Regions from separate parts of the Bacillus sp. NPDC093026 genome, predicted to be linked through region 1. Evidence: predicted binding sites of a transcription regulator. Region 1 holds the regulator's gene; the other holds the start of a gene.
What was found. The regulator NrdR, encoded in region 1, represses ribonucleotide reductase genes. The targets are predictions, from matches to a motif close to AACACNATATATNGTGTT.
Positions count from the first base shown of each region.

Region 2: nrdI (class Ib ribonucleoside-diphosphate reductase assembly flavoprotein NrdI) is a predicted target of NrdR. The motif match lies at 3,356-3,373, and genes of this name have one in related genera.

Region 1 covers NZ_JBIVPN010000004.1:53,405-59,095, reverse strand. Annotated here, with positions in the region: gene ACIQCE_RS11105 (glyceraldehyde-3-phosphate dehydrogenase) at 1-880, shown strand, start outside; gene speD (adenosylmethionine decarboxylase) at 1,115-1,495, shown strand; gene ACIQCE_RS11095 (cytosolic protein) at 1,679-2,065, shown strand; gene nrdR (transcriptional regulator NrdR) at 2,070-2,528, shown strand; gene dnaB (replicative helicase loading/DNA remodeling protein DnaB) at 2,628-4,052, shown strand; gene dnaI (primosomal protein DnaI) at 4,070-4,999, shown strand; gene ACIQCE_RS11075 (TVP38/TMEM64 family protein) at 5,033-5,665, shown strand.
Region 2 covers NZ_JBIVPN010000001.1:216,077-221,767, forward strand. Annotated here, with positions in the region: gene nrdF (class 1b ribonucleoside-diphosphate reductase subunit beta) at 1-808, opposite strand, end outside; gene nrdE (class 1b ribonucleoside-diphosphate reductase subunit alpha) at 826-2,928, opposite strand; gene nrdI (class Ib ribonucleoside-diphosphate reductase assembly flavoprotein NrdI) at 2,888-3,280, opposite strand; gene ACIQCE_RS01145 (hypothetical protein) at 3,546-3,758, opposite strand; gene ACIQCE_RS01150 (hypothetical protein) at 3,838-3,978, opposite strand; gene hfq (RNA chaperone Hfq) at 4,210-4,431, opposite strand; gene miaA (tRNA (adenosine(37)-N6)-dimethylallyltransferase MiaA) at 4,457-5,413, opposite strand; gene ACIQCE_RS01165 (YmaF family protein) at 5,479-5,691, opposite strand, start outside.

The DNA of each region.
Region 1 (5,691 bases):
CACAAATCATGGACGTTATGAATGCGATGTGATTGCAGATGGCGACGCTTTGATTGTAAATGGGAAAAAAGTACTTTTGCTAAATAACAGAGACCCAAAGCAGCTTCCATGGGGAGAGCTTGGAATTGATATTGTCATTGAAGCAACTGGAAAATTTAATTCAAAAGATCAAGCGATGGGTCATATAGATGCCGGAGCAAAAAAAGTCATATTAACGGCTCCAGGTAAAAATGAAGACATCACCATTGTAATGGGTGTGAATGAGGATGATCTTGATCCTGAAAAGCATGTCATTATTTCAAATGCATCTTGTACAACAAACTGTTTAGCACCAGTTGTCAAGCTGTTAGATGACGAATTTGGAATCGACAACGGCTTAATGACAACTGTTCATGCCTATACAAATGATCAAAAAAATATCGACAACCCGCACAAGGATTTGCGCCGGGCAAGAGCGTGTGCTCAGTCCATCATTCCAACAACGACGGGTGCAGCTAAAGCGCTTTCTTTAGTGCTTCCTCATTTGAAAGGAAAGTTACATGGGCTTGCACTAAGAGTCCCTGTATCGAATGTCTCAATGGTCGATCTTGTTGTAGACTTGAAAAAAGATGTAACAGCCGAAGAGGTAAATGCTGCTTTCTCAAATGCGTCAAAAACATCACTTGCTGGCATTTTAGATTATACGGAAGAACCGCTCGTATCAACAGACTTTAACACAAACCCTTACTCAGCCGTTGTAGATGGACTTACGACTATGGTCATGGAAGGAAGAAAAGTGAAGGTACTCGCATGGTATGACAATGAATGGGGCTATTCATGCAGAGTCGTTGATCTCGTGAAGTTTGTAGGCTCACAGATGAAAGAGCTATCTGTTGTTTGAAATGAAGAAGACAAACTCCCCTTTTCAAGAGATGAGAGAAACCCCTACTAAAAACACAGCTTGCAAAATGGGTCTAAACAAAGTATACTATCTTTCGTGAACTTCTTGTTCGCAGACTCATTCGGGTATACTTAAAGGGTTAGGACCTCTTAGGACTAACTTTCCCCCGTGGTATATGTCCGGTCCGGCTGCTTAGAACTTCACTCTTTTATTCTTGTTTAAGGGGGGTCCATGATGGAAACAATCGGACGTCACGTTATCTCTGAGTTATGGGGATGCGACTGTGATAAACTGAACGACATGGATTTTATTGAAAAAACTTTTGTAAATGCAGCTTTGAAAACAGGAGCTGAAGTAAGAGAGGTTGCTTTTCATAAATTTGCACCTCAAGGAGTAAGTGGAGTTGTCATTATTTCTGAATCTCATCTGACAATTCACAGCTTTCCTGAACATGGTTATGCGAGCATAGATGTATACACTTGCGGCGATCTCAATCCGAATATTGCAGCGGACTTTATTGGAGATGAACTAGGTGCTGAAACAAGAGAAAACATCGAAATACCTCGAGGCATGGGACCTGTACAAGTAAAACAGGCACAAGCCAAAGCACTGTAAACTGAAAAAAGATTACAATGGGAGCTGGCCAAAAGCATTGAATGCCTTTGTGTTATGCTCCTTTTTATATTAGATTGATGTGCAAAACCAACATTCCCCACCTTGTCTAAACTTTTGTTCTAGGAAAACAAAGGTTTTTTTTATAAAATAAAGAAGAGGAGTCACGACAAAGGGGATACGTGTATGACTTTAGGACAAAAAATGAAACAATTCATTTCAAATCATACGGAAACGTCTGATCGCCACCCGGTGTCAGAATTGAAAAGCCGTTACTACAAATCGACAAACAAGCAAGTATTTGAAGTGGTGGAAGCGATGCTTTCCCGAAAAGATTCATTTCAGGTGACATCTGTTTCAGCAGAACGAGGTGAAATCAGTGCGAAAATACGAACACCTAAAAAAGCCTTTATTGTGGCAACTGTCATTTCAATTCGTCCTTTTGAAACAGCTGTCGATTTTAACGTGACAACAGAAACGGCACTACCCATGGACTTTGGTTATAGTAAAAAGACTGTTCTGTCCCTTTATGAAGAATTAGATAAACAACTTCCAAGAATAGATCGGAGCTGATGAAATGAAATGTCCCACATGTCAGCACCTAGGTACAAGGGTGCTTGATTCAAGACCAGTAGATGAAGGGAAATCCATCCGTCGTAGAAGAGAATGCGAAAGCTGCCAATACCGCTTTACAACGTTTGAAAAATTAGAAGAATTGCCTCTGATTGTTGTGAAAAAAGAAGGCATTCGAGAAGAATTTAGCCGAGAAAAGATGCTGAGAGGACTTATCAAAGCCTGTGAAAAACGCCCTGTTGCCTTAAAGCAGCTAGAAGATGTCTGCTTTAACATCGAAAAAGAACTTCGTAATCAAGGGATATCAGAGGTGAAAAGTGAGCTTGTTGGTGAAATGGTGATGGACGAGCTGGCGAAAATTGATGAAGTGTCTTACGTCAGGTTTGCATCGGTGTATCGCCAATTTAAAGATATCAATGTATTTATTGATGAATTAAAAGATTTATTAAAGAAAGAACGCTGAAAAAGAGCTGAAGATTCTTCATGCTCTTTTTCCTGCGTAAAGCGTAAAATGTAAAAAAAGTGTACAATGAAAACAATCGCATAAGGGAGGATCAGCAATATGACAGAGCATTGGAAGGAAGTGCTAGCCTTCGATCCGTATGTCGTCAAAAGCGCTTCTTTGCTCGGTGACATCGATAGACAGCTAATCACTCTTTTATATCAGCCGCTTATTGGCATGTCCGCTTTTAGCTTATACATGACGTTATGGGGAGAACTAGAGCAGAACCGTATGTGGGGAAAACCTGCGCCTCATCGGCAGCTCATGGTGATGCTACAAACGAATTTAAATGATATTTTTGAAGAACGTTTGAAGCTTGAAGCGATTGGCCTGCTCCGCACATATGAACAAGAGACAGAAGATGGCAGACTGTTTACATATGAGCTCGTGCCGCCGCTAAGGCCTGATGAGTTTTTCCAAGACGGTATGCTGAATGTCCTTTTGTACCATCGTGTAGAAAAAGCGAAATATATGCAGCTTCGTGATTATTTTTCTTATCCAAGTGTGCCTGCAGAAGCAAAGAACATTTCACGGTCGTTTGAAGAAGTGTTTCACGTTTTGCAGCCAAGTGAACGTAAAATGACAGAAGAAATCAATCAGGCTTCATTGCTTGAAAATGGCTATGAATATGTGACAGTGGGGGATGCCCAGTCGGCACCGCTTTCAGATGATTCCTTTGATTTTGATCTTTTGTTAGCGGGCATGTCTGACATGATGATTCCAAGAAAAGCTTTGACGAAGCAAGTGAAAGAAACGATCAAGAAATTAGCCGTTGTATATGGCATCACACCATTACAAATGCAAAATATCGTAGCGGGTGCTTGTGGTCCCGATCAGATGATCTCCATAGAGGATTTAAGAAAAGCGGCGAGAGACTGGTATCAAATTGAATACAGCGGTGAACCGCCCAAACTCATTGATCAAAAGCAGCCAAGGCATTTACGTCATGATGCTTTGCAACAAACTGCAGCAGATTCGCCTGATGCAAAGCTGATCGAAAAGCTCAATCGCATTTCACCGAGAGAGCTTCTGAAGGATATCGCAGATGGCATTGAGCCGACCTATGCAGACTTAAGAATTGTAGAAGACATCATGCTGGAGCAAAAACTAGAGCCAGGTGTCATGAATGTTCTCATATACTATACACTGCTAAAAACAGATATGAAGCTGTCCAAAACGTATATGCAAAAAATTGCTTCGCACTGGGTCAGAAAAAAAATCAAAACGGTCGCTGCTGCCATGAAGATTGCCAAAGAAGAGAACAGACAAATGACAGAGTGGGCACAGCAGAAAAAGCAGAGAAGTTCATATGGTTCAGGAAAAGTCATCCGCGAGGAAAAATTGCCTGAATGGATGAAAGAAAATGAAACCAATGAGCAGAAAACAAAAAAACAAAACGATGATCTGTCAACAGAAGATCTCGAACGAGAGAAAGAAAAACTGTTAGATCAGTTTAAAAATATGAAAAAGTACAATGCACATTAATGTGAGGTGAGATGGAGATGAAACCGATCGGTCGTTCATTTGAACAGCTAAAAGGGCGTGTCGATTTTCGTGTGAGATACAATCAAATTAAAGAAAGTGTCTTATCTGATGAAGACGTGCAAGCCTTTTTAAAAGAGCATCAAGCAGAGATTCATGATGATATGATCAATCGTAGCTTGAATCGGCTCTTTGAATATGTTCAGCAATCGAAAGGCTGTTCTTACTGCTTAGATGGGGAGAACGCCAATACTCTTTTAGATGGGTATCACCCGAAGCTTGTAATTAAAGCTCAAAGCATTGATATTGAATATGCGCCCTGTCCTGTGAAGCTGCAATTGGACAGACAGAAAAAGCAGCAAGAGCTTATTAAAAGCATGTACATTCCACAAAATGTACTGCAAGCAACATTTGATGATTTGAACGTCGTCGGAAGACAAGAAGTTATTCAGAAAGTAGGTCAATTCCTTGAAAGCTATGATGAGACTGGCAAGGGAAAAGGCTTATATTTGCACGGTAAATTTGGGGTAGGGAAAACCTTTATTCTTGCAGCAATTGCTCAGCAGCTAGCCGTGAAAGAATACCCATCCCTTCTTGTATATGTGCCTGAATTTGTAAGGGAGTTAAAAAATTCTTTAGCAGATCATACGCTAGAAAAAAAGCTGAATATGGTCAAGTCGACTCCTATTTTAATGTTGGATGATATTGGGGCAGAGTCCATGACAAGCTGGGTGCGTGATGAATTGCTAGGAACCATCTTACAATATCGTATGGCTGAGCAACTACCGACCTTCTTCTCATCCAATTTTTCACCGAGTGAACTTAAGCATCATTTTACGTACTCACAGCGTGGAGAGAAAGAAGAGGTCAAAGCAGCACGTTTAATGGAGCGAATTATCTATTTGGCTGAGCCTGTATTGCTTGAAGGAGAGAATCGTCGTCATTTATAAAAGCGTGTGTCATCGGAAGGAGGAAAAGATCATATGAACAAAAGAAAATGGCTTTTCGTTCTAGTGATTGCCTGTCTGATTGCTGCGCTATGGTGGCTGAAAAAACAACATCTTCAGTTGTCACCGAAAGATATGAAGAATTGGGTGCTTCAATTTGGAATGCTAGCGCCCTTTGTTTTTCTCTTTTTATCACTCTTTCGTCCGTTTGTTCTTGTCCCTGTAACGGTCTTCTCACTAGCAGCAGGTCTGTCATTCGGCAGCTTACTCGGGACGATTTACGCCTTGGTCGGTGCAACAGCAGGAGCAACAGGGTCCTTTTGGCTTGCTTCTACCTTTCGTTCAAACAAGCGTGAATCGAACAACCGGCAGTTAAAAGCGGTCAGGTCCCGTATTCAGCAGCATGGTTTTATTTATATTTTATTCTTGCGAATTGCACCTATTCATTTTGATTTTGTCAGCTATGCGGCCGCAGCTTCTCGTGCAAAATACAGTGTTTTTGTGGCAGCGACCTTCTTGGGGTTGATTCCAGGTACGATCGCGTTGAATGTACTCGGTTCAAGCTTTGTCAGTGGCAACTATTTTGCCTTAGTGATTGTCTGTTTAATTTATCTCATTTTTATCTCTGTACCGCTTATTTTAAAAAGAAAGATGCCTGATTTATTTTAGGCGTCTATTTTTTATGATCTCCCCAT
Region 2 (5,691 bases), on a different contig from region 1:
TCATTAATGCTTTATTGGCATTGTAACGAATGAACTTTTTCACGTCATGAGATAAATTGACTTGGTCATAAATATCTTCTGTGTAATGAAGTTCATTTTCATAAAGCTCTTTTAGCAACTCAATGGAGAAATCATAAAGCTCTTTTTGTACGTCCGGTGTTTGTTTGTTGTAAATTTCTTGCGCTAATAATCCAACGTACACCCCGTGAATCGCTTCATCACGCAAAATCAAGTTAATGATTTCACCACTTTGCATCAGCTTTCCTTGTCCATAAAAATAAAGCGGGTAATAGAAGCCACTATAAAACAGAAAGCTCTCTAAATAAACAGAAGCAACCATTGCTTTAAATAAAGAAAGAGGGTCGTCCTTTTGAATTGAACGGTAAAGCCCAACAATTCTATCTGCTTTATTTTGCAAGTATTTATTTGTCTTGACCCATTCAAATACTTCAGTAATCGTTTCTGTCGGAGCAAGCGTCATAAAGATATTTGAGTATGATTTCGCATGAACCGCATTCTCCATCATCGCCATAAAGTTCAAAACCGCTTTACGCTGATGGCCGTTCACATGTTCTGCCACAATCGGCATACCTGTATTTCCTTGTTCTGTATCAAGTAAAGTCAGTCCAGCAAGTACCTTCATGTACGTATCTCGCTCTTCTTCACTTAAATATTTCCATGTCAAGAGATCACCGTTTAACGAGATCTCTTCTGGAAGCCAGAACTGCTTTACGTTTTGATTGTAAAACATTTGTGTAAAATCATCTTCGTGTATTGACCAGTTGGCTGCATCATAAATTTTTGTCACTTTAAACTCTCCTTTAATCAAACAACACAAGAAAGACAGCCTTCCTGCCCTGTATCCTTCGTTCTTGCATAATAAAGCGTTTTAATGCCTTTATGGTGCGCATAAAGATCAATGCGGTTTAAATCTCGCGTTGTCATCGTGTCTTTTAAGAATAGAGTGAAACTAATTCCTTGATCGACGTGCTGCTGAATGGTTGCGATCATATCCACCACTTTAAACATGTCCATATCATATGCTTCTTTATAGAAGAACCAGTTTTGCGCTGAAAGTCCTGGCATTGGGTAGTATGTTTTGCTGTTTCCGTATGTTCTTTCTTCAATACGTTCCATAATTGGCATGACAGACGCTGTTGCTGATTGAACGTATGAAATTGAACCTGTTGGCGCAATACATAATCTATAGCTATGGTACATCCCATTCTCTGCTACAAACTCTTTCAAAGCAACCCAATCTTCTTTTGTCGGAATGTGCATTCCTTCAAATAGTGCTGCTGCTTTTTCTGTTTTTGGTGTGAAATCATTTTGTACGTATTTATTGAAGTACTCGCCAGTCGCATAGCTAGAGCCTTCATAACGGTAGAACGTTTCCCCTTTTTCTTTTGCCAGCTCACTTGAGCGCTTAATAGAATAATAGTTTACCATCATAAAGAACGTATTCGCAAAATCTCTTGCTTCTTCACTTTCGTATGCAATTTGGTTTTGAGCTAAGTAGCCATGCAGGTTCATAGCACCTAGTCCGATTGATTTCATCGCTTTGTTGGCTTTTCTGACTGCCGGCGCATTGCGAATATCCGTTGTTTCAGAGACAAGCGTTAATGAGTCGGTTGCAAGTTTGACTGTTTTTTCAATAGACTTGTTTTTCATGACATTCATGATATTTAATGAGCCAAGGTTGCAAGAAATATCAAGACCGATTTCATCTTCTTGATCGTAGTCAGTGTAAGAAGACACCTCTGAAGCCTGAAGCACTTCTGAACAAAGGTTTGAGAATTTCACACGTGAGATATGGTTCAGTGCATGTTCTCTATTGACATTGTCTTGGAACATGATATATGGATAGCCTGATTCCGAGCGTAGTACAGCTAATTTTTCAAGAAGCTTTCTCGGATTGACTTTTTCCTTTTTGACTTTCGGATTATCGACAAGTTCATCGTACATCTCTTCCATGTCCATCTCATCCAGATGCTGTCCGTATGCTTTATAAACTGTATGTGGATAGAATGTGTAAGCTGTTTTATCTTCTCTTGCCAGCTCTATAAATTTATCTGGGATCACAACACCGATTGAAAGTGTTTTAACACGAACATCTTCATCAGCAGAGATTTTCTTTGTGTCTAAGAAATCGTTGATATCTCTGTGGAAAATATTGAGGTAAGCACTACCTGATCCTTGTCTTTGTCCCATTTGATCAGCATACCTGAATGCATTATCGAGAAGCTTCATCACACCTACGACACCTTTTGTCGCATTTTCTACATCTTTGATCGCTTCACCTTTAGCACGAAGCTTTGAAAGGTTGAGACTCACACCGCCACCTAGTTTTGAAAGCTGCATGGAGATATCAATCGCTCTTGAAATATCATTTAATGAGTCATTCACTTCGAGTAAGAAACAGCTCACCAGCTCACCACGTCTTTTACGACCGGCATTTAAAAATGTCGGTGTACTCGGCTGGTATTCTTGATTGATCATCAATTCCACAAACTCAAGTGCTTTCTCTTTGTCGCCGCCTGCGAAGAAAAGAGCCACAATTGAAATGCGGTCTTCATAGCGCTCAAGAATTTTCTTTTTATCGTTTGTTTTGAGTGCATAATCATTGTAAAACTTAAACGCACTCATAAATGATGGGAATCTAAATTTCTTGGCATAGGCAGCATCAAATACTTCTTTAATATCATCCATGCTGTATTGTCTTAAAAATTCTTCTTCATAGTAGTCGTTTTCTATTAAGTAATGAATCTTTTCTTCCAAATTGTGAAAGAAGACCGTATTTTGATTAATATAATCTACGAAATAACTATGTACAGCTTCTTTGTCCTTATCGAACTGAAACTTTCCTTCCTTTTGAATCATAATCTCATTATTTAATTGAATCCACTTCGGAACCTGATTTTGTGACAATTCTTTCTACCTCCTGTGTAAACAATTCAACATCCCTTTTTGTTCCGCTTAATTCAAAGGTGTGCAAAATAGGAACTTGATATTGTTTAGAAATCGTATCGGCGCTTTTGGCAAAATTATCTCCCCACACTTTGTTTCCACTCACTGCTACACCTAGTAAAAGGTGAGCATTTTTTTCTAAAAAAGACTGAGTGGTACTAGGGACTTGTCCAAATCCTGTCGTAAATGTGACGAGGATAAACGGCGAATCCAAAAACTCTTCTCCAGTCAATTTTCGTTTGTCTGTAAAAGGGGTCTTGTCCAAAAAGCGTTGAACATTTCCTGTTTTTGAATCAAATACGATTTGAATCAATTCCATCACGACCTAGTTTTTAGTATTGTTGATCATTTCGCTATTCACTATATATAGTATACTATGTTTTTTCAAAACACAATATATAGTTATGCTAAACGAAAAAAATCAACCAACCCGGCCGAACATTCATAGCCGAACTCGTACGTTCAAATAAATAGAGCAGAGCAGCATCCAAAAAAGAACTGCCCTACTCCTTATTCAACTTAAACCGAAATCTATCATAACATGAAAAAAATTCGCTTAGTAGACTAGACTTTTTATTTTATTTTTTGTAGGCATTGCACTGTAAATCTTCTGACACTTCTGTGATTTCAGCTTCAACACCTAATTCTTTTAGTACAGCTTCAAGCGCAGTGACGATAGATGCTTCTCTCACTAATTCTTTCCCATTTACAGAAACACTCGTTCCATATTCAAAACAGGAGTCATCTTCACAAGTTTGTTCCCAGTGATTGATTTTAATGTTGGGCTTCATCAACTCATCCTTTTCTGTCTAGATGTCTTATACATGTTTATAGTGTAGCGACTTCGCATTCGTTTGTAAATTTACATGCCTACTCCTCATCAAGTCCATCATCATATTCTTCGTCCAACTCATCTATATATTTCGTTGTAACAAGGGAAAGTGTGCCTTCTTTTTCATCAAACCGATACACCATTACATCATCGTCGTCATCGTGAGATCGTTTTGCCAATTTTCTTGTCTCAATTCTATGTTCGAGATGGCGCACGAACCAAATCATACAACGATGCCGATCAAAAGGAGTAACACTCTAATCCTTCTTAATTCAAGCTCTGCATTTTCCGTTAAAATGGACAGAAAAGTTTCGCGGCATGCAAAATAGCCCCACTGATCTGACAAAAAACGTAGCGAGTCTCAGCCGGTTTATTGGCAGATGCACGGGGCTATTGAATACTCAATAACCTTATTCTAGTTCTAGATTTACATTTTTCTGAGGTGCAAATGTAGAAATGGCATGTTTATAGATAAGCTGCTGCTTTCCTTCTGTCTCAAGCAACACCGTGAAATTGTCAAATCCTTTCACTTGGCCTCGAAGCTGAAAGCCATTTAATAAAAATACAGTGACAAATGTATTGTCTTTGCGGATCTGATTCAAAAATTGGTCCTGAATATTAATCGGTTTCATGTTTCGTCCTCCTTGATTCTGATAACTACAGTTTCGCTTTAAGTCCAAGCTTTCCTGCTATATATGCGAAAATTTCATCTTTTTTGTCAGAAAAGTGGCAAGGGGGTGTCATATCAAACCAAATGACATCCATTTTATTACGAAACCACGTGAACTGACGCTTCGCATATCTTCGGGAATTTTGCTTTAATTGGTCAATGGCTTCATCAAGTGAGCAGTCGCCTTTAAAATAGGCGTACAATTCTTTATAGCCAATCGCTTGAACGGACTGACAATCCTTCAATCCTGATTGATATAGCGCTCTCACTTCGTCGATTAAACCATTATCTAACATCATATCAATTCTTTGATGAATGCGCTCGTATAAAAGCGTTCGCTCCATCGTCAATCCTATAATTGCTGTTTCATAAAGCGGGATTTCTTGATGTCCGTTTTGCATGTCAGACATTTTCTTGCCTGTTGTATGTATGACTTCTAGCGCACGAATGACGCGGCGCACGTTATTCGGGTGAATCATTTGTGCCGCATCAGGGTCAACTGCCTTTAATTTCTCATGCAGTTGCAAAGGACCATATTGCTTCTCAAAAAGGGTCATTTCCTTTTTAAAAGCCGGGTCACTTTTTTCATCAGTAAATGTGTAATCATATAAAACCGATTGTATATACAGTCCCGTGCCGCCAACAATCATTGGAATTTTGCCTCTACCTGCAATCTCTTTGATTTTCAACCGGACTAGCTGCTGAAATTCAGCTACTGAAAATGATTCCTCCGGCTGTTTCATATCAATCAGATGGTGCGGCACTCCTTCCATTTCTTCTGGGGTGATCTTTGCTGTACCAATATCCATTCCTTTATAAATCTGCATAGAATCTCCGCTAATGATTTCACCATTAAATGCTTTTGCTATATCAATGCTCAGCTTTGTTTTGCCAACAGCCGTCGGACCTACTAACACAATCACTGGTTGTTTCGCTTTTTTCACATGACATCACTCTCTTTTACAAACTGCCTACAGTATAGCATAACTTCTCCTATATGCTCCATTGATCACCAGCCGAGTGGTTCATTTCCCACCACTTCGTATGTCTTCCCTTTCAAACGATGTTTATGCGTTGGCCGTTCTTCTGAACTATAGACGACACCTCCGTATGGAATGGGAACAGGATCTGTATAGGCAGAATATGTGACTTCCTCAATTTCGTGATAATGTGTACCATCGACTCTTGGTATAGCAGGTCCTGTAATGCCATAGTATCTGTG